Regions from separate parts of the Vogesella amnigena genome, predicted to be linked through region 1. Evidence: riboswitches for the same ligand, from Rfam matches in the RefSeq annotation. Region 1 holds a riboswitch; each other region holds the start of a gene.
The links. Region 1 has a riboswitch for glycine ahead of glyA (serine hydroxymethyltransferase). Riboswitches for the same ligand answer to the same signal wherever they lie in the genome.

Region 1 (7,873 bases):
GAGCAAACCCTGACACACAAAGAGAAGAGAAACGACATGCGACTGAACAAACTGACCAGCGTATCCCTTGCTGTTGCTGCCGCCCTGGCTATCGTAGGTTGCAGCCAGAAAGACCAGGCTGCTACCGACGCCGCTTCCGCTCCGGCTGCAGAAGCCAGCGGCAACGTGGTGAAAATCGGCTTTGCCGCCCCGCTGACCGGCCCGCAGGCTCACTACGGCGAGGAATACAAGAACGGCGTGACCCTGGCAATCGAAGATGCCAACGCCGAGAAGCCGTCCATCGATGGCAAGCCGGTGACTTTCGAACTGGTAGCGGAAGATGACCAGGCTGACCCGAAGATCGCCACCCAGCTGGCTCAGAAGTTCGTCGACAACAAAGTGGCCGGTATCGTTGGCCACTTCAACTCCGGCACCTCCATCCCGGCTTCCAAGATCTACTCTGACGCCGGCATCCCGATGGTAGCCATGGCGACCTCCCCGGTGTTCACCACCCAGGGTTACAAGACCACCTTCCGTTCCATGACCTCCGACACCCAGCAGGGTTCGGTAATGGGCCAGTTCGTGGTGAACAAGCTGGGCGCCAAGAAGATCGTGATCGTTGACGACCGCACCGCTTACGGTCAGGGTCTGGCCGACGAATTCGAGAAGGCAGTGAAGGCAGCCGGTGGCGAAGTGGTGAAGCGTGAATTCACCAACGACAAGGCTACCGACTTTGCCGCCATCCTGACTTCCATCAAGGGCGTATCGCCGGACGTGGTGTTCTACGGTGGCGCCGATGCGCAGTCCGCTCCGATGGCCAAGCAGATGAAGCGCCTGGGTCTGAAGGCTCCGCTGGTATCCGGCGAAATGACCAAGACCCCGAACTTCCTGCAGCTGGCTGGCAAGGAAGCCGAAGGCACCATCGCCTCGCTGGCTGGCCTGCCGCTGGACAAGATGCCGAAGGGTGCTGATTACGCTACCCGTTACAAGGCCCGCTTCAACATGGACGTAGCTACCTACTCCCCGTACGGCTACGATGCTACCCGCGTGCTGATCGCCGCCATGAAGGAAGCCAACTCCGCCGAGCCGGCCAAGTACCTGCCGGTACTGGCCAAGATCCAGTACAAGGATGGCGTGACCTCTTCCAACTGGACCTACGACGAGAAGGGCGACCTGAAAGACGGTGGCATTACCGTGTACAAGGTACAGAACGGTCAGTGGACCGTGATGGAAACCGTTGGTGGTGGCGCCGCTCCGGCAGCTGCTGCTTCCGCGGCCCAGTAAGCCTCTCGACGCAAGTCAGCAAAGCCCGGCAGCAATGCCGGGCTTTTTGTTTGTGTGCAACGGATACCGCGTAACACCGCAGATACCGTTTGGGCGGTCATGCCGCAACAAAATTTGCGGCCAACGTTGTGAAGCGCCCAAACTGCCCCACGGGGAGCGCCGGCCAAAATGGTGTTCGCCAGGTTTTAAGACGGCAGCTGAGCCGTTTGACGTTAGCAAACGGCGAATTGCCGGCGCCTGGCGAATGCCTTTTTGGCCGGGGTTTCGCGGACCATAAGGGGCGAGCGGGGTCGCGAGGGGGCGGCGGCACGCCCCCTGGCCCGTCCGCCGGGCGGAACCGGCGACTTCAAACATCATCCGCGCAGCGGATACAAAACCTGACGCGGTAAACGTTGGGCTTCGCTGCGCAGGGCCGCAACCTACGTGGTGAATAGATGCCGTCTTGGAGGTCAAGCCGCTAAGTCGGTATTTACGGTTGCCCATGAAAAACGCCCGCATTTGCGGGCGTTGTCTTGTCTGCGGCCAGGGTTGGCCGCAGATGGGCATCAGCACTCCACGATGTTCACCGGCACCTCGATCACATTGATCGCCAGGCCGCCACGCGCGGTTTCCTTGTACTTGTTGCTCATGTCACGGCCAGTGTCGCGCATGGTCTTGATCACCCGGTCCAGCGACACAAAGTGCTGACCGTCGCCACGCAGTGCCATACGCGCGGCGTTGATGGCCTTGATCGCCGCCATGGCATTGCGCTCGATGCACGGCACCTGCACCAGGCCGCCCACCGGGTCGCAGGTCAGGCCCAGGTTGTGCTCCATGCCGATCTCGGCGGCGTTTTCCGCCTGTTCCGGCGTGCCGCCCAGCACTTCCGCCAGTGCGCCGGCGGCCATGGAACAGGCAGAGCCAACTTCGCCCTGGCAGCCGACTTCTGCACCGGAGATGGAGGCATTGAGTTTGAACAGGATGCCGATGGCGCCGGCGGTGAGCAGGAAGCGCACCACACCATCGTCGTTGGCGCCCGGTACAAAGCGCGCGTAGTAATGCAGCACTGCGGGGATGATGCCGGCGGCACCGTTGGTGGGGGCGGTTACCACGCGGCCACCGCCGGCGTTTTCCTCGTTCACCGCCAGTGCGTACAGGTTTACCCAGTCCATCACCGTCAGCGGGTCGCGCAGTGCGGCTTCCGGCGCATTGGTGAGCTTGCGGTACAGGTCGGCGGCGCGGCGTTTTACCTTCATGCCGCCGGGCAGGATGCCTTCGTGGCTGCAGCCGCGCTGCACGCAGCCCTGCATCACTTGCCAGATCTGCAGCAGACCGGCGCGCACCTCTCCCTCGCTGCGCCAGGCCAGCTCGTTCTCCAGCATGATCTGGCTGATGCTCTTGCCGTGGCGCTGACACAGCGCCAGCAGCTCGGCACCGGTCTTGAACGGGTGCTTCAGTTCGGTCACGCCCGGCGGCACAAAGCCGGCATCGATCGCTGCCTCGTCCACCACGAAGCCGCCGCCTACCGAGTAGTAGGCACGCTTGGACAGGCTGTTGCCGGCAGCGTCGAAGGCTTCGAAGATCATGCCGTTGGGGTGGTAGGGCAGGGCCTTGCGCTTGTACAGCAGCAGGTCTTCCGCTTCGTTGAAGGCGATGAGCTGCTGGCCGAGCAGGTTGATGGCCTTGTCGGTACGGATGGTGGCCAGTATCTGCGGCACGGCGTCGGTATCGACCAAGTCGGGTTGTTCGCCAGCCAGACCCAGCAGCACCGCGGTATCGGTGCCGTGCCCCTTGCCGGTGGCGCCCAGCGAACCGAACATTTCCGATTTCACGCGCGTGGTGGCGGCCAGCAAGCCGTCTTTTTCCAGGCGGGCAACAAACTGCCGCGCGGCGCGCATCGGGCCGACGGTGTGGGAGCTGGAGGGGCCGATGCCGATCTTGAACAGGTCGAAAACACTGATAGCCATGCTGCTTCTCTTGTCTGGTTGCGGCGCCGCCGTGGGTTGGCGGCGCCCGGTTTACAGGCGGTAAGCCCGTGTTATTGGACAATACGTTGCGGCCAGGGTTGGCCGCAACGTTCACTACTATTTAACGATAGACCGGATAGGCGGCGCACAGCTCCGCTACCTGGCGTTTTACACGCGCGCTCACTTCCGGATTCTCGATGTCGTCGAGGATGTCGCACACCCAGTGCGCCACCTGGCGCGCCTCGGTTTCCTTGAAGCCACGGCTGGTGATGGCCGGGGTGCCGATGCGGATGCCGCTGGTCACGAACGGGCTTTGCGGGTCGTTCGGCACCGCGTTCTTGTTCACGGTGATGTGAGCGGCGCCCAGCGCGGCGTCGGCAGCCTTGCCGGTAAGGCCCTTGTCGATCAGGCTCAGCAGGAACAGGTGGTCGTCGGTTTTGCCGGACACAATGCTGTAACCGCGCTCCTGGAACACCGCCACCATGGCGCGGGCGTTGGCCAGTACCTGCTTCTGGTAGTCGACGAATTCCGGCTGCAGCGCCTCCTGGAACGCTACGGCCTTGGCGGCGATCACGTGCATCAGCGGGCCGCCCTGAATGCCGGGGAATACCACCGAATTCAGCTTCTTCTCCAGCTCCAGGTTGGCCGCAGCCAGGATCAGGCCGCCACGCGGGCCGCGCAGGGTCTTGTGGGTGGTGGTGGTCACCACGTGGGCGTGCGGAATCGGGTTAGGGTACAGCCCGGCAGCCACCAGACCGGCCACGTGCGCCATGTCCACGAACAGGTAGGCGCCGATGCTGTCGGCGATCTCGCGCATGCGCTTCCAGTCCACGATCAGCGAGTAGGCGGAGAAGCCGGCCACGATCATCTTCGGCTGATATTCATTGGCCATGCGCTGCACTTCGTCGTAATCGATCTCGCCGGTTTCCGGATTCAGACCGTACTGCACTGCGTGATAGATCTTGCCGGAGAAGTTGACTTTGGCGCCGTGGGTGAGGTGACCGCCGTGGGCCAGGCTCATGCCAAGCACGGTGTCGTGCGGCTCCAGCAGCGCCATGTACACGGCGGCATTGGCCTGGCTGCCGGAGTGCGGCTGCACGTTGGCGTAGTCGGCGCCGAACAGCTGTTTGGCACGGTCGATGGCCAGCTGCTCCACCACGTCCACGTGCTCGCAGCCGCCGTAGTAGCGCTTGCCGGGGTAGCCCTCGGCGTATTTATTGGTGAGCTGGCTGCCCTGCGCCTGCATCACGCGCGGGCTGGTGTAGTTTTCGGAGGCAATCAGCTCGATGTGGTCCTGCTGGCGTTGGTCTTCGGCCTGCATGGCGGCCCACAGGGCGTCGTCGAAGCCGGCAATCTGCATGTCCTGGGTAAACATTGGGTATCTCCTTGGTCACCGGCGCTGGCGGCAAAAGGTTGGCCGCACCGCGCCTTGCAAAACGGGCGGTGACGGGCAGACGGTCTGCTGGGTGTGGCAGACAGATGGATGGGCGTCCGCCCGGTATCACCGGACGATGCCCCCTCTGTCCCTTTGCCTGAGAGATTGCGGCGCAGTGTGTACTGGCCATGCTGCCTTCGGCGAGGCCGCGCGGCTGCGGGCCTACTCTCCAGAGTGCCTGACCAGAGCAGTTCTTTTGCCTGAGAGTTTCTGGGGCGATTCCCCTTCGGCGCTGCCGCCAGGCGCAAGGCCCGGGCAGTCTCTCCTGCACTGGTGGCGGCCAACCTGTGAAATTGGCCGCGTGGCTTGGCGCAATCTAGAGAAGCCGGCGCGGGCTGTCAACGCATGTCGGACAGTATTCGATGTGCAGTTGCAGCAATTGCTGATCGGCTTGCCGCGGAATGCTTGCTGCCGAATCCACGGCCGTGCTCCTTGAGTGGTGCACAGCGAGCGGGCTAGCAAGGCTGGCATCTTGCCGGGAACGGCCATCGGGAACTTTCTTCAGCTTCTAGTGGAAATTTTTCCGGCTTAAACCTAACATATCGAAAATGTAAAATTGTTTTAAATCAAATGTCGTTAGCTTGTGCACGGTGGCGCAAGCAAAAGTACACGAAATTGATTTCTGACTATAAAAGGAACGAGGCCAGCCCTCGTTTGTAGCAAAACCCAACTCCATAATTCAATAAACAGGGGAAGAACCAATCATGTCTTTGCGCGCAAAACTGATGGCGTTTGTGCTGCTGGTCATCGCAGCCCTGGCCGTCGTCTTCTGTAGCGTGGCCTACTGGAAGATGAGCTCCACGCTGGAGAGCCAGATCGAAGGCCAGATCAAGATGGCGGCCGACAACAAGGTGAGCTTTGTCTCCGAGTGGGTGCAGGTGCGCCAGACCATCGTGGCATCGGTACTGCCGCGCTTTGGTACCGGTGAACTCAAGCCCATTCTCGACCAGGCACAGCAGGCCGGTAAGTTCGATGACATGTATGTTGGCCAGCCGGACAAGACCATGACCCAGTTCACCGGCGGTTCGCCGGTGCCGCCGGGCTACGACCCGACTGGCCGTCCGTGGTTCCTGGCGGCCAAGGATGCCAACGGCCCAATCGCTTCGCCGCCGTATATCGATGCCGCTACCAAGCGCCCGATCATCACTTTTGCCCAGGCGCGCAAGGATGGCGGTCAGCTGGTGGCCGTGGCCGGTGGTGACGTGACCCTGGCACGGGTGGTGGAGGAAGTGACTGCCGCCAAGCTGCCGGGCGATGGCTACGCCTTCCTGATTACTGCCGCTGGCGACGTGATTGCCCATCCGCAGAAGGATTCCGGTCTGAAGAAGATCAGCGACGTGATTCCGGGCTTTGACCTGAACGCGCTGAACAAGGATGGCCAGATCCAGTTTGCCGAGCTGGATGGCAGCAAGCAGATGGTGGCGCTGTTCCCGGTACCGAATACGACCTGGCTGCTGGGTGTGGCCGTGCCGCATGCGGCTGCCATGGCGCCGGTACGCCAGCTGCTGATGGTGATGGTAGGTCTGGCCGTGGCCGGCATGATCCTGGCTGGTATCTTCGCGTATGTCGGTGTGGCGCGCATGTTGTCCGGCCTGGGCACCCTGCACAAGGCAATGAAGGAAGTGGCCAGCGGCCATGGCGACCTTACCAAGACCCTGCCGGTGGGCAATCTGGATGAAGTGGGCAAGATTGCCGATGACTTCAACCAGTTTGTTGCCAAGCTGCGCGAGATGTTCATCACCGTGCGCGAGGAGTCCGACGCACTGGCGCGCGACGCCAGCGAGCTGAGCCGCGTGGCGGAAAAGATCGGCCAGGATTCCCGCGTGCAGTCCACCGAGCTGTCCGCTACCGCGGCCACCATCGAGGAAATCACCGTCAGCATCAACCACATTGCCGACCACGTGGGCGAAACCGAAGGCCTGGTGGCGCAGTCGCGCACCAACTCGGTGGAATCGCATCGCGCCATGGCCGAGGTGGAGCGCGAAGTACAGTCGATTCAGGATGCGGTGGCATCGCTGCATAACGTGATGGGCAGCCTGTCCGGCCAGTCCGAGCAGATCAAGGGCATCGTGGGCGTGATTCGCGACATCGCCGACCAGACCAACCTGCTGGCGCTGAATGCCGCCATCGAGGCCGCGCGTGCCGGCGAATCCGGTCGCGGTTTCGCCGTGGTGGCCGACGAAGTGCGCAAGCTGGCCGAGCGTACCGCTACCGCCACCGTGCAGATTGCCGAGATGATCGATACCGTGATCCGCCGTACCGGCGAGGCCATCGAACACGCCGACACCACCAACGAGAAGGTGGCATCTGGTGTAGCATTGTCGCGCCAGGCCGCCGACAAGGTGGAAGTGATCAAGACCAATGCCGAAGAGATTTCCTCGCGCATGGGGGAAATCACCTCCTCCACGGCAGAGCAGGGCGTGGCTACCAACGAGATGGCGCGCAGTGCCGAACGTGTGAACGTGATGGCGCAGCAGACCGATATCAGCCTGCAGGAAGCACTGGCCACCATCAACATGCTGGCACAGCGTGGCGATGAGCTGAAATCGCTGGTTGCACGCTTCAAGCTCTGATTCCCGCGTCACGCATTCCCGCCCCGGCCCAGGCCGGGGTTTTTCATTGCAAGGAGCAGCAAGTGCAGGATCCCTTTGCCGTATTCGATAACACCACCCCCATCGTACTGGACGGTGCCATGGCCTCCGAGCTGGAGCGCCGTGGTTGCGACCTGAACGACGCGCTGTGGTCGGCGCGAGTGCTGATCGAGCAGCCGCAGCTGATCCGCGATGTGCACTACGACTACTTCGTGGCCGGCGCCGACGTGGCCACTACTGCCAGCTACCAGGCCAGCTTTACCGGTTTTGCCCGGCGCGGCATCGACGAAGTGGAGGCCACGCGGCTGATGCAGCTGTCGGTGCAGCTGGCCTGCGAGGCGCGCGATGCCTTCTGGGCCGACGCGCACAACCGGGTTGGCCGCATGCGGCCGCTGGTGGCCGCCTCGGTAGGCCCCTACGGCGCCATGCTGGCCGATGGCTCGGAATACCGTGGTCACTATGGCCTTAGCGAACAGCAGCTGATGGATTTCCACCGCCCGCGCATTGCCGCCTTGCTGGCGGCCGGGCCGGATCTGCTGGCCTGCGAAACCATTCCCTGCCAGGTAGAGGCAGTGGCGCTGGCACGGCTGCTGCAAGAGGAGTTTCCACATGCTGCCGCGTGGATCAGCTTCTCCTGC
Region 2 (7,873 bases), on a different contig from region 1:
CTGGATGAACACCGCCGATGCCGACGTGTACAAGTTCCTGCGCTACTTTACCTTCCTGTCGCTGGACGAGATCGCCGCCATCGAGGAGCAGGACAAGAGCAGCGGCGGCAAGCCGCAGGCACAGCGCATCCTGGCGGAACAGGTAACCGCGCTGGTGCATGGCCAGGCCGCAGTGGAGGCCGCGCAACGGATCAGCGCCAGCCTGTTCAGCGGCAGTGTTGCCGACCTGACGGAATCCGACCTGGCACAGCTGGCGCAGGATGGCATGCCCAGTGTCCAGCTGCCACGCGACAATGCCGGCCTGATCGACACCCTGGTGGCAGGCGGCCTGGCCAAGTCCAAGTCTGAGGCCCGCACCTTCATCCAGAGCGGCGCGGTGAGCATCAACGGCTACAAGGCAGACAGCCTGGAACACCAGATTGCCGATGGTGAGCGCCTGTTTGGCCAGTACAGCCTGCTCAAGCGCGGCAAGAAGAACCACACCCTGATCTGCTGGCAGTAAACCCGCTGCCACACCCCCAACGGGGCCGGCGCACGACAGCATCACCTGTTACGCGCCGGCCCCGTTTTGCTGCCGCCATCCCGCGCCAGCCCCACCGCAATCGGTGCCATCTCCTGCTGCCCGCCGGCAAATACTATGCAGTTTGCGTGCTTGCAGCTATATATTGATAAGAATTCATTCAAACTCGTTTTGCCGCCTATCGCCGTCTCGCCACACCTCGACCTGACCTGAAATGCCCATACAGGGGGCACGCAACAAGAAAGGCGACCTAGACTCATGCGACCACCACCCAGCAGCCATCACGCTCGCTTGCTGCGCACCGTCTGGCCTTTTGTGCTGGTGGCCATACTGCAGGCTGCCGTCAGCGGCATCAGCCTGTACATGCTGTCGAATGTGCGCGCCTATGTCAGCGGCGAGAGCCTGTGGTCGAAGGGGCAGAAAGATGCCATTCACTATCTGAAGCTTTATGCCGACAGCGGCGACCCGCTGCTGTTTCAGCGTTACCAGCAAGCCATCGCCATTCCGCTGGCGGACCGTGACGGCCGACAGGCGCTGGATGCCGCCGAGCCTGATCTCGCGCGCGCCGGCAGCAGTTTCATACAGGGCGGCAACCACCCGGACGACGTCCCCGGCATGATCTGGCTGTACCGCAATTTCCGCCACGTCAGCTACCTGAAAACCGCCATCCAGCACTGGACCGCCGGCGACCATCACCTGCTGCAGCTCACCGAGCTTGCGGCCAGCATGCATGCCACCTTCAGCCACCACCGCCCCAGCCCTGAGGAAATACGCAGCTGGGCGGCGCAGATCCGCCACATCAACGAACAGCTCACCCCGCTGGAAAAGGCCTTCTCCGATTCGCTGGGGGCCGCCTCCCGCTTCATCCAGCAGCTGCTGCTCACCGTCAACGTACTGGCCAGTGCACTGCTGGTCATGCTGGCAACCCGGCGTACCAGCAAGCTATTGCGACAGCGCACCGCATTCGAACAAGCCCTGAACGAAGAAAAGGAACGCGCTCAGGTTACCCTGGCCTCGATTGGCGATGCCGTCATCACCATTGATGAAGCCGGCTTCATCTCCTACATGAACCCGGCAGCCGAGCAGCTCACCACCTGGCTGGACGAACAGGCACGCGGACTGCCGCTGAACTCCATAATCCGCATGCTGGACGAGCAGAACCAGCAACAAGACGGCCAGCTGCTGGAAGAGATACTGAGCGGAAAAACCAGCGGCAGCAGCCAGCATGCCCAGCTGATGGTGCGCCTGGACGGCAGTGCCATTGCCATTTCCCTGGTTGCCGCGCCGATCTTCAGCCATGGCCGTGTCAGTGGTGCGGTACTGGTGCTGCACGACATGACCCGCGAGCGCCAGTACGTTGCCAACCTGTCCTGGCAGGCCAGTCACGATGCGCTCACCGGCCTGGTAAACCGCCGCGAATTCGAGCAGCGCCTGGAGCTCGCCATCGAGCGGCAGGCCAGCAGCAGCAAGCCGGTAGAACATGCGCTGATGTTTCTCGACCTGGACCAGTTCAAGCTGGTGAATGACACCAGTGGACACGCAGCCGGCGACGAGCTGCTGCGCCAGATCTGCACCCTGCTGCAAAAACAGTTGCGTGACGGGGACACCCTGGCCCGGCTGGGCGGCGACGAATTCGGCATCCTGCTGGAGCACTGCCCTGCCATTCATGCCGGCCAGATTGCCGAGGCGTTGCGGCAAACCGTGCAGGATCTGCACTTTGTCTGGCAGGGCCGGCCGTTCAATACCAGTATCAGCATCGGGCTGGTGCATCTTAGCCGGCCACTCAGCACCCTGGCCGAAGCCCTGCGCGCTGCGGATGTCGCCTGCTACATGGCCAAGGAAAAGGGGCGCAACCGGGTGCAGGTCTACCATCCGGACGACTCGGAACTATCGATGAAGTACGGCGAGATGGCCTGGGTGCAGCGCATCCACCTGGCACTGGAGGAAAACCGCTTCCGTCTATACATGCAGCAGATCGCGCCGCTGCACGAAGAGGCGTCCAGCGGCGTCCATATCGAGTTGCTGCTGCGGCTGCACGATGAATTCGGCCGCCTGGTACCGCCGATCAGCTTCATCCCGGCGGCGGAGCGTTACGGCCTGATGCTGCTGATCGACCGCTGGGTGGTGCAGCAGGCATTTGCCACCCTGGCTGCCAGACAGCATTGCCGTAAGGGGGCCCCCATTGCCACCTGCGCCATCAACCTGTCCGGCAACAGCATCGGCGACGATGCTTTTCTCGATTTCGTGCGCGAGCAGTTCCGCCAGCATGCCATTGCACCGCACAGCATCTGTTTCGAGATCACCGAAACCAGCGCCATCGCCAATCTCAGCGATGCCACGCGCTTTATTGCCGAGCTGCAGCAGCTGGGCTGCCGTTTCTCGCTGGATGATTTCGGCTCCGGCATGTCATCGTTCAGCTACCTGAAACACCTGCCGGTGGACTACCTGAAGATCGACGGCAGCTTCGTCAAGGACATGCTGGACGACCCCATCGATCACGCCATGGTGGCAGCCATCAACCACATCGGCCACGTGATGGGCAAGCGCACCATCGCCGAGTTCGTCGAAACGCCGCAGCTGATGCAGGCCGTTGGCCTGCTGGGCATCGATTATGCCCAGGGCTACGCCATCATGCGGCCGCAACCCTTCACCTGCGACTGCGAATTGCAGACAAACTTTCCGCATGGTTGCCAACCGCTGACAGATGCACTGAACCAGGACCGCGACGCCGAGACGCGCTGACCGCAGGCCGACTGTGGCAAAAACACATCAATTCCCATATAAATCAGCAATTTATTTTTACAGCGACATGCGAAGGCCGCCCCTGACGGCATTGCCATAAGCGACCGCTTTCATTTTGACCGCGACGCAAATCCACCTATTTTCCTCCCGGCGCAATCCCCACCGCCAGGCGCCCTGCCATCGCCATGGCCAGGCGCTCCACCGGCGGCATTGACGCCCGACAACCCGCTCTCTAGATTGGGTCGCAGCCACATCAGGCAGACAGGAGAGATCGCCCGGTTGCAAAACCAGCGGCGGCGCCGAAGGGGAATCGCCCCGAAAACTCTCAGGCAAAAGGACTGTCTGCCCAGGCTCTCTGGAGAGCAGGCGCCCGCATGGCGCCTCGCCGAAGGCAGCACGGTGCGTACACGCGCACCCAATCTCTCAGGCACACGGACAGAGGGGGCAAGCAAGGTCGCTAGCGACCACCCACCCCCATTTACCGGGCTTGCGGCCAAGGTTGGCCGCAGCCTTTGTCTGGAGAGCGCCATGTTTACCCGTGATATGCAGATTGCCGGCTTCGACGACGCCCTGTGGGCCGCCATGCAGGCCGAAGACCAACGCCAGCAGGACCACATCGAGCTGATTGCCTCCGAAAACTACACCAGTCCGCGCGTGATGCAGGCCCAGGGCAGCCAGCTCACCAACAAGTACGCCGAGGGCTACCCCGGCAAGCGCTACTACGGCGGCTGCGAACACGTGGACGTGGTGGAGCAACTGGCCATCGACCGTGCCAAAGCGCTGTTCGGCGCCGACTACGCCAACGTGCAGCCGCACTCCGGCAGCCAGGCCAATGCCGCCGTGTACATGGCGCTGCTGGAGCCGCACGACACCGTGCTCGGCATGAGCCTGGCCCACGGCGGCCACCTCACCCACGGCGCCAAGGTCAACTTCTCCGGCAAGATCTACCACGCGGTGCAGTACGGCCTGAATCCGGAAACCGGCGAGATCGATTACGACGAAGTACAGCGCATGGCCAATGAGTACCAGCCGAAGATGATCGTGGCCGGCTTCTCCGCCTACTCGCTGATCGTGGACTGGAAGCGCATGCGCGAAATCGCCGACAGCATCGGTGCCTACCTGTTCGTGGACATGGCCCACGTAGCTGGCCTGGTAGCCGCCGGCCTGTACCCGAACCCGATTCCGCACGCCCACGTGGTGACCACCACCACCCACAAGACCCTGCGCGGCCCGCGTGGCGGCCTGATCCTCGCTGCGGCCAACCCGGAGCTGGAGAAGAAGCTGAATTCGGTGGTATTCCCCGGCATCCAGGGCGGCCCGCTGATGCACGTGATTGCCGCCAAGGCGGTGGCATTCCAGGAGGCGCTGCAGCCGGAATTCGTTGATTACCAGAAGCAGGTGCTGGCCAACGCCCGCGCCATGGTGCAGGTGTTCCAGGACCGTGGCTACAGCATCGTCTCCGGCAAAACCGACGACCACCTGTTCCTGCTGAGCCTGATCGACAAGGGCCTTACCGGCAAGGCGGCCGACGCCGCGCTGGGCGCCGCCCACATCACCGTGAACAAGAACGCGGTGCCGAACGATCCGCAAAGCCCGTTCGTGACCAGCGGCATCCGTATCGGCACCCCGGCGATCACCAGCCGTGGCTTCAAGGAAACCGAAGCGCGCCAGGTGGCGCACTGGGTGTGTGACATTCTCGACGACATCGAGAACCCGGAAGTGAGCGCGCGTGTAAAACGCCAGGCTGCAGAGCTGTGTGCCGCCTTCCCGGTATACCGTGAAACCAGCGGGAGCTGATCATGGCCCTCAGCGTGTTTGATCTGTTCAAGATCGGCATCGGCCCGTCCAGCTCGCATACCGTCGGCCCGATGCGTGCCGCGCGGCAGTTTGTCGCCCGTCTGGAAAAAGACGGTCTGCTGCCGGCAGTGGCCAGCGTGCGCTGCGAGCTGTTCGGCTCGCTGGGCGCCACCGGCAAGGGCCACGGCTCCGACATTGCCGTGCTGCTTGGGCTACAGGGCGAGCTGCCGGACGAAGTGGATACCGATGCGGTGCCGGGCATGGTGGCGGCGATTCGTGACAGCAAGCGGCTGCGGCTGCTTGGCAGCCACGAAATCGCCTTTGCCGAGGGTGAACATCTGGTGCTGCACAAGCGCAAGACACTGCCCTTTCACCCGAACGGCATGACCTTTGAGGCGCGTAACGATCAAGGTGAAGTGCTGGACAAGCGCGCCTACTACTCGGTGGGAGGTGGCTTCGTGGTGGATGAGGCGGCAATCGATGCCGGCTTCACCCCACCGGGCAGCGAGGAGCTACGCCACCCGTTCAGCAGCGGCGCCGAACTGCTGGCGCTGTGTCAGCGTGAAGGCAAGAGCATCAGCCAGATCATGCTGGAAAACGAGCTGGCCTGGCGTAGCGAGGAAGAAGTGCGTGCCGGTCTGCTGCGTATCTGGCAGGTAATGCAGAACTGCGTACAGCGCGGCTGCGCACAGGAAGGCATTCTTCCTGGCGGCATGAAGGTGAAACGCCGTGCTGCCGACCTGTACCGCAAGCTCACCAATGCCCCGGAAGCCAGCCTGCGCGACCCGCTGACGGTAATGGACTGGGTAAACCTGTACGCACTGGCGGTGAACGAGGAAAACGCCGGCGGCGGACGAGTTGTCACTGCGCCCACCAACGGTGCTGCCGGCATCATCCCTGCCGTGCTGCACTACTACGCGCGTTTTGTGCCGGGTGCCAACGAGGATGGCGTGGTGCGCTTCCTGCTCACCGCTGGCGCGATCGGCATCCTGTTCAAACTCAATGCCTCCATCTCCGGTGCCGAAGTCGGTTGCCAGGGCGAAGTCGGTTCGGCCTGCTCGATGGCAGCCGGCGGCCTTGCCGAGGTAATGGGCGCGACGCCGGAGCAGGTGGAAAACGCCGCCGAGATCGGCATGGAGCATAACCTGGGCCTGACCTGCGACCCGGTGGGCGGCCTGGTGCAGGTGCCGTGCATCGAGCGCAACGCCATGGCGGCGGTAAAGGCCATCAACGCGGTGCGCATGGCACTGCGCGGCGATGGCCAGCACTTTGTGTCGCTGGACCGGGTCATCAAGACCATGCGCGACACCGGCCGCGACATGAACAGCAAGTACAAGGAAACCGCGCGTGGCGGCCTGGCGATCAATGTGATTGAGGTGCCGGTGAATATCGTGGAATGCTGATGCCCGCTTGCGGCCAACCCTGAGCGCAAGCCTGGGGCTGCTGCATAGAAAAACCGCCCTGCCTTTACTGGCAGGGCGGTTTTTTTGAATGGCTCGCTAACGCTTATTCTGCGCGCGGGGCACGGCGTTCGCCGCCATGGCCACCCTGACGCGGACCGCTGCTGCCGCGGCGATCGCCGTAGCTGCTGCCACCACGGTTGCCTGCGTAGCCGGAACCCGGCTTGCGGTCGCCGTAGCCACCACGACGCTGGCCGTCACGAGCACCGGCGCCTTGCGGACGACGGCCTTTCGGCGGACGACGGGTCGGCTCCATGCCCTGGATCACGGCTTCAGCCAGCTGGCGCTTCAGGTATTGCTCGATACGACGTACGCGGTGGAATTCGCGCGATTCGGCGATGGTGATCGCCACGCCGCTGCGGCCGGCACGACCGGTACGGCCGATACGGTGCACGTAGTCTTCCGCCTGCTTCGGCAGATCGTAGTTCACTACCAGGCCGATGCCCGGTACGTCGATGCCGCGAGCGGCCACGTCGGTAGCCACCAGGATCTTGATGCGGCCACGACGCAGGTCGTTCAGGGTGCGGTTACGCCAGCTTTGCGGCATGTCACCATGCAGGCAGGCTGCGGAGTAGCCCATGTCGCACAGCTTGTCGGCGATTTCTTCGGAACCGATCTTGGTAGCGGTGAACACCACGGCCTGGTCGAAGTTGGACTCCTTCAGGATGGCGTCCAGCAGACGGTTCTTGTGGTTGTTGTCATCGGCGTACAGCAGATGTTCTTCGATGCTGCCGCTGTCATCCTTGCGCTCGATCTCGATACGCTGCGGATCGCGGGTCATGCGCTCGGCCATCTTGCCGACGATGCCGTCCAGGGTAGCGGAGAACAACAGGGTCTGACGCTCGGCCGGGGTGGCGGCAACGATGGTCTCGATGTCTTCGATGAAGCCCATGTCCAGCATGCGGTCGGCTTCGTCCAGCACCAGCATTTCCAGGCGCGAGAAGTCGATGCGGCCGGAGCGCATGTGGTCCATCAGGCGACCCGGGGTAGCCACGATGATGTCAACCGGGCGCGACAGTGCGCGGGTCTGGAAACCGAAGGAAGCGCCGCCTACCAGGGTAACGGTGCGCAGGAAGCGCATGCCTTCACCGTAAACCATGGCGTTCTTTTCCACCTGCTGTGCCAGTTCGCGGGTCGGGGTCAGCACCAGTACGCGCGGGCCGTTACCCGGGCCTTTGGAACGCTCGCTGATGCGGGTCAGTGCCGGCAGCAGGAAGGCTGCGGTCTTGCCGCTACCGGTTTGTGCGGAAACCAGCAGATCGCGACCGGCGATAGCTGCCGGTACGGCTTCGGCCTGTACCGGAGTCGGGGTATCGTAACCGGCTTGTTCCAGGGCTTTGGCAACAACAACGGG
Region 3 (7,873 bases), on a different contig from region 1:
GGGTAGTACCGGGGTGACGCTCTCGCCACGTCGTTATACACCAGCTTATTCAAAAACTTTCTTGCCGTTGCGCACGAACGGCATTTTCACCACGCGCACTTCGGTCAGGGTGCCACGCAGGTCCACCAGAGCGGTGGCGCCGGTAGCAGCCGGAACACGGGCGATGGCGATGGAATGCTTCAGGGTCGGCGAGAAGGTGCCGCTGGTGATGATGCCTTCACCCGCGCCCTCTACCACCACTTTCAGGCCTTCGCGCAGCACGCCGCGGCCTTCCAGCACCAGGCCAACCTGTTTCATGGCCACGCCGGCGGCTTTCTGGGCTTCCAGTGCCTTGCGGCCGATGAAGTCACGCTCTTCCGGGTTCCAGGCAATGGTCCAGCCCATGCCGGCTTCCAGCGGCGACACAGTTTCGTCCATGTCGTGGCCGTACAGGTTCATGCCGGCTTCCAGACGCAGGGTGTCGCGCGCGCCCAGGCCGATCGGCGCTACGCCGGCTGCCTGCAGCTGATTGAAGAAATTGATGGCCTCGGCAGCCGGAATCATGATTTCCAGGCCGTCTTCACCGGTGTAACCGGTGCGGGCCACGAACCACTCGCCGAACGGCAGGCCCTGGAATACTTTCAGACCCTGGATGGCTTCAGCCCAGTCCGGCTTCACGGCACAGACCTTGGCAATGGCTTGCGGGCCTTGTACCGCCAGCATGGCCAGGTCGCGGCGCACTTGCAGTTTCACGTCGAAACCGGCGGATTGCTTTTCCATCCATGCCAGGTCTTTTTCGGTAGTGCCGGCGTTGATCACCATGCGGTAGCCATTGGCTGCCAGGTACACGATCAGGTCGTCCACCACGCCGCCCTGCTCGTTGAGCATGCCGGAGTACAGGGCCTTGCCTTCGAAGCCCAGCTTGGACACGTCGTTGGCGATCAGCTTTTGCAGCCAGGCCTTGGCGTCGCTACCGCTGATGTCGACCACGGTCATGTGGGACACGTCGAACATGCCGGCGTCGTTACGCACAACTTCATGTTCTTTCAGCTGCGAGCCGTAATGGATGGGCATTTCCCAGCCGGCAAAGTCAACCATCTTTGCACCGGCAGCAATATGCGCGTCAAACAGTGGGGTACGTTTCGGGGCCGTCATTGGGCAAGTCCTCGGAGTGAGTTTTTCCGCTAGCTCACACCCCTCTGTCCATGCACCTGAGATTTTCCGGCATTGCGCCGTTAGCCCCTTCGGTGGGCGCGTTATGCGCCGCTCTCCAGATTCAGCAGGCCTTGCGGCCCGATTCTTGCAGTCCTTTTGCCTGAGCGATTGCGGGTGCACTTGCGCCTTCGGCGGCAGCCCTGCGGCTGCACTCTCCTGCGGAATGCGGCGATTATCGTCGCCCAAAGCCCGCTTGGCAAGTCGGGTTTTGCCCAGTTTTCAGACACTTGCGACAAGTCGCTTGCCGCAGCACGTGATAAATCGCTTTAGCGCCAAGCGTTTAGGCAGTTATTCGATCACTACCGGGCCTACCGGCACTGTGGACAATGACCAACTGCCGCGCGCCCACTGCCACAGTTCCGCCAGGCTCTGCACCTCCGGCGGTGCGACATGGCCCAGCCGCCGCAGTGCCAGCCGCAGCTCCTGTGCGGCCAACGCTGGGGAAATGGCAGGCGCCAGCGTCTGCTTGGAAAGCTTCTCGCCGGCGGCATTCACCATCAGCGGCAGGTGGCAATGGCTGACCATCGCGCTGCCCAGACACTGCCGCAGCCACAGCTGGCGCGGGGTGGACACCAGCAGGTCGGCGCCACGCACGATATCGCTGATGCCCTGCTCGATATCATCCACCACCACCGCCAGCTGGTAGGCCCAGAAGCCATCGGCACGCAGCAGCACGAAATCGCCGATGTCGCGTTGCAGCTGTTGCGCGTAATAGCCCTGCAGCCGGTCGTCGAAGCCCAGTTCGGCATCCGGCACCCGCAGCCGCCAGGCACGCGGGCTGCGCCCTGCAGCCACGCCGTGACGGCAGGTACCGGGGTAGACCATGCCATCCACGCCACGCCGCCCCTGTTCGCTGATTTCCTTGCGGGTGCAGGCACAGCCGTAGGCGTCGCCCTGGCGGACAAGCTGATCCAGCGCCGCGCGGTACAGGTGATGACGCTGGCTCTGGTACACCACCTCGCCGTCCCATTCAAAGCCGAAGGCTTCCAGCGTGCGCAGGATGTTGGCCGCAGCCCCCGGCATTTCACGTGGCGGGTCCAGGTCTTCCATGCGCAGCAGCCATTGCCCGCCCCGGCTGCGAGCTTCCAGGTAGCTGCCGACTGCCGTGGTCAGCGAGCCGGCGTGCAACAGACCGGTGGGGCTGGGCGCGAAGCGGCCACGATAGGTGGAATCAGAAGCAGACATATGCGGGCTGGCAAACAATAATCAGCAGAGGCGGCCACCACGGGCTGCGCTGGAGGGCGAAAAATGACGCACGTTGTAACCGAAGCCTGCATCAAATGCAAATACACCGACTGTGTGGAAGTGTGCCCGGTGGACTGCTTCCACGAAGGCCCCAACTTTCTGGTGATCGACCCGGACGAGTGCATCGATTGCACGCTGTGCGTGCCGGAGTGCCCGATCAACGCCATCACCACCGAGGAGGAGCTGCCGCCGGCCCAGCACGCCATGCTGGCACTGAATGCCGAGCTGTCCAGGGTATGGCCGGTAATCGTGGAGCAGAAGGAGCCGCTGCCGGACCATGAACACTGGGCCACGGTGACAGACAAGCTGCCGCTGCTGGAGCGCTAGCAGTAGCAGGTTGGCCGCAGATGCGGCCAACCCTGGCGACTGACAAACTACCCGCTTATGCGTAACCGGCCCCGGCAAAGCCGGGCCGCTCTAGCCAAGTGCTTGAGTCGGCAGCCTTCCTGTTGATAAAACAACACTCTTTTGCAGTGCAAAGGAACGTTGTCAACACTCTCGACTGGCTCAGATGAACAGGTCCACGTCGCCGCCGGCCTTGCTCTCGCTGTCGCGGTCGATGCGGCGGCGGTAGCTTTCCTCTTCCTGCACCAGAGTGTGCTGCGGGCGGATCTTCTTGATCAGCACCTTGCCGCTGTCAGTGAAGAAATACACCTTGCGCGCGATATCCGCCCCCAGGTCTTCCGCCACGATGGGGATGTTTTCCTGGGCCAGGAAGGCGCGTACGAAACCGGCATTGCGCTGGCCGATATTAGCCTTGGTCATGCCATCCAGCACATTGCCGCCACCGAATACCTTGGCTTCCAGGCTGCGGCGGCTGGCACCGAGCTTGAGCATGTCGTTGATCAGCAGCTCCATGGCATGGGTGCCGAAGCGAGCCGGCATCAGGCGGTCGCTGCTGCTGCTGCCCTGATCCGGCAGCATGAAGTGATTCATGCCGGCAATACCGGTAGCCCGGTCGCGCAGGCAGGCGGAAACGCAGGAGCCCAGCACGGTCACCAGCAGCAGGCCGTCGTCGGTGGCCTGGTACTCGCCCGGCAACAGCTTGGCGGCATTGCGGTTGAAATGTTTGTCGAGATAGCGGTGCGCCGCGTGGCCGGTAAGCATCAGACCTCCCGCTTCTGTTGGCCGCACAGATAGGCCAGTACACGCTCGGCCATGTGCGGCAGCGGCACCACTTCGTGTACCGCGCCGATTTCATACGCGGCGCGCGGCATGCCGTACACCACGCAGGTCGCCTGGTTCTGCCCCAGGTTGTAGCTACCGGCCTCGCGCATGCGCAACATGCCGGCGGCACCATCCTTGCCCATGCCGGTAAGAATCACCCCTACCGCCCGTTTGCCCAGCAGGCTGGCTGCGGAATCGAACAGCACATCCACCGCCGGGCGGTGGCGATTCACCGGTTCGCCCTGATCCAGGTGGGTACACAGCTGCCCGCCGCTCCTGACGATGCTGAGGTGGGAATGCCCCGGCGCGATATAGATATGGCCACTGCTCAACGGCTGGCCATCGGTGGCTTCACTCACCGTCATGGCACAGCACTGGTCCAGCCGGTTGGCAAACGACAGCGTGAAATTTTCCGGCATATGCTGCACCACCAGCACCGGCGGCGTATTCACCGGCAAGCCGCTGAGAAATTCGCGCAGCGCCTCGGTACCACCAGTGGAGGCCCCCACCACGATTACCGCATCCTTGCGCAGGATGGGCGCATTGGCCAGCGCTGGCACCGGCTGCACCTGTGGCTGGATGAAACGGGTAGGCAACTGCACCCGCGCGGCGGCGGCGGTGCGTATCTTGTCGCAAATCAGCTCTGCATACTCCTGCATGCCGCGGCTGATATCCACCTGCGGCTTTTCAATACAATCCACCGCGCCCAGTTCCAGCGCCCGCAGGGCAATATCGGAACCGGCAGCGGTGAGCGAGGAAATCATCAGCACCGGGGTTGGCCGCAGGCTCATCAGCCGGCGCAAGAACTCCAGGCCATCCATGCGCGGCATTTCCACATCCAGTGTCACCACGTCCGGATTGGTCTCGCGGATACGCTCGCGCGCCGCCAGCGGATCCGGCGCCAGTGCCACGACTTCCATGTCCGGCGCGGCATTGATGATCTTGCTCAGCAACTCTCGAATCAGTGCCGAGTCGTCCACCACCACCACGCGAATCTTGCGCGCTTGTCCCATGCCGTCTTATCCCCGCGCCAGGCGGTAAGCAGTCTTGCCGCAGGGCTCAAAGGTAGTGCTGATGTGCTGGATATTCTCGGAATGCCCCAGCAGCAGCAAGCCATGCGGTTTCAGATGCCGGGCAAAGTGTTCGAGAATGCCGGCCTGTGTAGGTTTATCGAAATAGATCAGCACGTTGCGACAGAAAATCACATCGAACTGCTCCAGCTGCGGCCACTGGCTGTCCACCAGGTTGATGCGGCGAAAGTCGATCTGCCGGCTCCACGCCGCCTTCACCTTCACCTTGCCGGCATTGCTGCCGACCCCGCGCACGAAGAATTGGCGCAGTAGGGCGGGATCAAGCTTTTCCACCCGGTCGGCCGCATAGACGCCAGCGGCAGCCTTGCCCAGCACGTTCGTATCGATATCCGAGGCCACGATACGATAATCACGGCCCTCCAGGCTTTGCGCTAGCGTAAACAAGATGGAATAAGGCTCTTCGCCGGTGGAGGCAGCCGAGCTCCACACCTGGTAGGGGCCGCTATTGCCGGCATGCTGCTGTGCGTGCTGGCGCAGGATGTCGAAATGATGGCTTTCGCGAAAGAACGAGGTGAGGTTGGTGGTCAGCGAATTGATGAAGTGTTCCCACTCGCCGGCGCCCTGCTCGCTGGATAGCAGTGCCAGGTAGTCGGCAAACGAGCTGAAGCCCTTGTGGCGCACCCGCTTGGCCAGCCGCGCATACGCCATGTGGTTCTTGGCATCGCTCAGCGCGATGCCGGTACGCTGGTACAGCAGCGATCTTACCGCGCGGAAATCTGCCTCAGAAAAGTGCAGATCACGCGGAAAAATCGCGCCATCACTGTCGGTGGTGCTCAGAACTCCTCCCATTCACCTTCGTCCGTCACTTGCGGCCTGAGCGGTGATTGCACCGCCGGGGTGCGTACCGCCGGGGCAGGCGCTACCGGCGCCCTGGCAACCACGGCCGGCGCGGCTCTGGGGGCGCTCAGCGCGGTGCTGCCGGCATGACGCAGGCTGCCATCCAGGTGGAAGATCGACACCGCATCCAGCAGCACGCCGGCCTGCTCTTCCAGCGATTCGGCGGCGGCGGCCGCTTCTTCCACCAGGGCAGCGTTCTTCTGGGTGTTTTCGTCCATCTGGCTCACCGCCAGGTTCACCTGCTCGATACCCGAGCTTTGCTCGATGGAGGCGGCGGAAATCTCGCTCATGATGTCGGCCACGCGGCGGATGGAGGACACGATTTCCTCCATGGTGCGGCCAGCCTCGTCCACCAGGCGGCTACCCGATTCCACCTTGTCCACCGAATCGCCGATCAGACCCTTGATCTCCTTGGCGGCGGCGGCGGAGCGTTGCGCCAGGTTGCGCACTTCGCTCGCCACCACGGCAAAGCCGCGGCCTTGCTCGCCGGCGCGCGCGGCTTCCACTGCAGCGTTCAGCGCCAGGATATTGGTCTGGAAGGCGATACCGTCGATCACGCTGATGATGTCGACGATCTTGGTCGCGCTCTGGTTGATCTCGTTCATGGTGGACACCACCTGCCCCACCACCACCCCACCGCGCGAGGCGATGTCGGAAGCGCCAACCGCCAGGCTGTTGGCCTTGCGCGAGTTTTCGGCGTTCTGTTTCACGGTGCTGGTGATCTCTTCCATGCTGGACGCGGTTTCTTCCAGGCTGGCGGCCTGCTGTTCGGTACGGCTGGACAGGTTGTTGTTACCGGCGGAAATCTCGCGGGCAGCAGTATTGATGGAAGACGCGGCATCCTGGATGTTGCCGACGATCTCGCGCAGGCGCCCCACGGTCTGGTTGGTATCGGTCTTCAGCTGGCCGAACATACCCTGGTAATCAGCGGTAATGGTGCGGGTCAGATCGCCTTGCGCCAGCGCCGACAGCACGTTGGCCACATCGGCCAGGCCCTTGCCGGAGACCTCCATCAGCTGGTTGATCTGCTCGGAGAGGCTGGCAAAGAAGCCGCTCTTGCCGTCCATCGGAATGCGCTGCTGGAAGTCGCCACGCACGGCAGCGCCCACGATATCGGAGACTTCCTTCTCTACCCGCACCTCTTCGGTACGGTCAGCCCATTCCACCACCGAGCCCAGGCGCTCGCCGCTATCGCTGAATACCGGGTTGGCAATCAGGCGGAAGGTACGGCCACCCACCACGATCTGCGCGGTATAGGTCTGGGTAAGCGAAGCCAGCAGGTCGCGCTGGTGCGCAGGGTTACGATGGAAACCGTCCATGCTGGTACCCAGCAGGGTGCGGGAATCGAAGTTCGGCAGGGCTTTCTTGATGTCGGCTTCGGCGTTGCGCAGCATGTCCTGCACGCTGCGGTTCATGTAGATGATGCTGCGATCGTTGTCGGCGATCATCACGTTGGACGACACATTGTCCAGCGCCTTGCGGATGCGGGTGTTCTCGGCCAGTACCAGCTGTTCCGCGTCACGACGCTGCTGCTCCAGACGCTCGGCTTGCAGCTTGTCGGTTTCATCGGCCCACTCCACCACCGAGCCCAGACGTTCGCCGTTATCGCTGAACACCGGGTTGGCAATCAGGCGGAAGGCACGTTTGCCCACCACGATATTGGCGGTATAGGTCTGCTTCAGGTTGGTCAGCAGGTCGCGCTGGTGCGCCGGGTTGCGGTGGAAGCCATCCATGCTGGTACCCAGCAGGGTGCGGGAGTCGAAGTTGGGCAATACCTGCTTGATATCGGCTTCGGCATTACGCAGCATGTCCTGCACGCTGCGGTTCATGTAGATGATGGTGCGTTCGTTGTCGGCGATCATCACATTGGTGGTGACATTGTCCAGCGCCTTGCGGATGCGGGTGTTCTCCGCCATCTGGCGCAGCTCTTCCTGACGCTTTTCCTGCTCCAGCGCCTGCAACTGTAGCTGCTCGGTAATATCCTGCCACTCCACCACCATGCCGATGATCTTGCCCTTGCCGTTGTCGACAGGATTCACCAGCAGGGTGAAGGAACGACCACCCACGGCGATCTGGGCGCGATGGGTGCCGCGCAGGTTGGCCAGCAGCTTGCGCTGGTAGTCCGGATGCTTGTGGAAGCCATCGATATTGCTGCCCACCACCCCACGGGCGGTAAAACCGGGCAGTTCCTTGCGGATATCGGACTCGGCATTGGCCAGCATGTCTTGCACCGCACGGTTGGCGTACACCACCACACCATTGCCATCGGCAATCATCACATTGGTAGCGGCTACATCCAGTGCATTGCTGATCAGAATGTTTTCTACCGCCTTGTCTGC

Region 2: linked by a shared signal. The riboswitch ahead of glyA (serine hydroxymethyltransferase) and the one ahead of glyA (serine hydroxymethyltransferase) in region 1 are both predicted to bind glycine.
Region 3: linked by a shared signal. The riboswitch ahead of gcvT (glycine cleavage system aminomethyltransferase GcvT) and the one ahead of glyA (serine hydroxymethyltransferase) in region 1 are both predicted to bind glycine.

Annotation. Positions count from the first base shown of each region.
Region 1 covers NZ_JBHRYH010000015.1:5,283-13,155, forward strand. The annotation lists gene ACFOKJ_RS06930 (branched-chain amino acid ABC transporter substrate-binding protein) at 37-1,263, shown strand; gene ACFOKJ_RS06935 (L-serine ammonia-lyase) at 1,809-3,209, opposite strand; gene glyA (serine hydroxymethyltransferase) at 3,331-4,584, opposite strand; glycine riboswitch at 4,726-4,821, opposite strand; glycine riboswitch at 4,823-4,922, opposite strand; gene ACFOKJ_RS06945 (methyl-accepting chemotaxis protein) at 5,349-7,217, shown strand; gene mmuM (homocysteine S-methyltransferase) at 7,280-7,873, shown strand, end outside.
Region 2 covers NZ_JBHRYH010000042.1:43,827-51,699, reverse strand. The annotation lists gene tyrS (tyrosine--tRNA ligase) at 1-502, shown strand, start outside; gene ACFOKJ_RS13650 (EAL domain-containing protein) at 779-3,262, shown strand; glycine riboswitch at 3,515-3,613, shown strand; gene glyA (serine hydroxymethyltransferase) at 3,791-5,059, shown strand; gene ACFOKJ_RS13640 (L-serine ammonia-lyase) at 5,062-6,462, shown strand; gene ACFOKJ_RS13635 (DEAD/DEAH box helicase) at 6,566-7,873, opposite strand, start outside.
Region 3 covers NZ_JBHRYH010000043.1:34,458-42,330, forward strand. The annotation lists gene gcvT (glycine cleavage system aminomethyltransferase GcvT) at 46-1,134, opposite strand; glycine riboswitch at 1,169-1,263, opposite strand; glycine riboswitch at 1,273-1,363, opposite strand; gene gluQRS (tRNA glutamyl-Q(34) synthetase GluQRS) at 1,483-2,379, opposite strand; gene fdxA (ferredoxin FdxA) at 2,443-2,766, shown strand; gene cheD (chemoreceptor glutamine deamidase CheD) at 2,947-3,546, opposite strand; gene ACFOKJ_RS13855 (protein-glutamate methylesterase/protein-glutamine glutaminase) at 3,546-4,619, opposite strand; gene ACFOKJ_RS13860 (CheR family methyltransferase) at 4,626-5,486, opposite strand; gene ACFOKJ_RS13865 (methyl-accepting chemotaxis protein) at 5,471-7,873, opposite strand, start outside.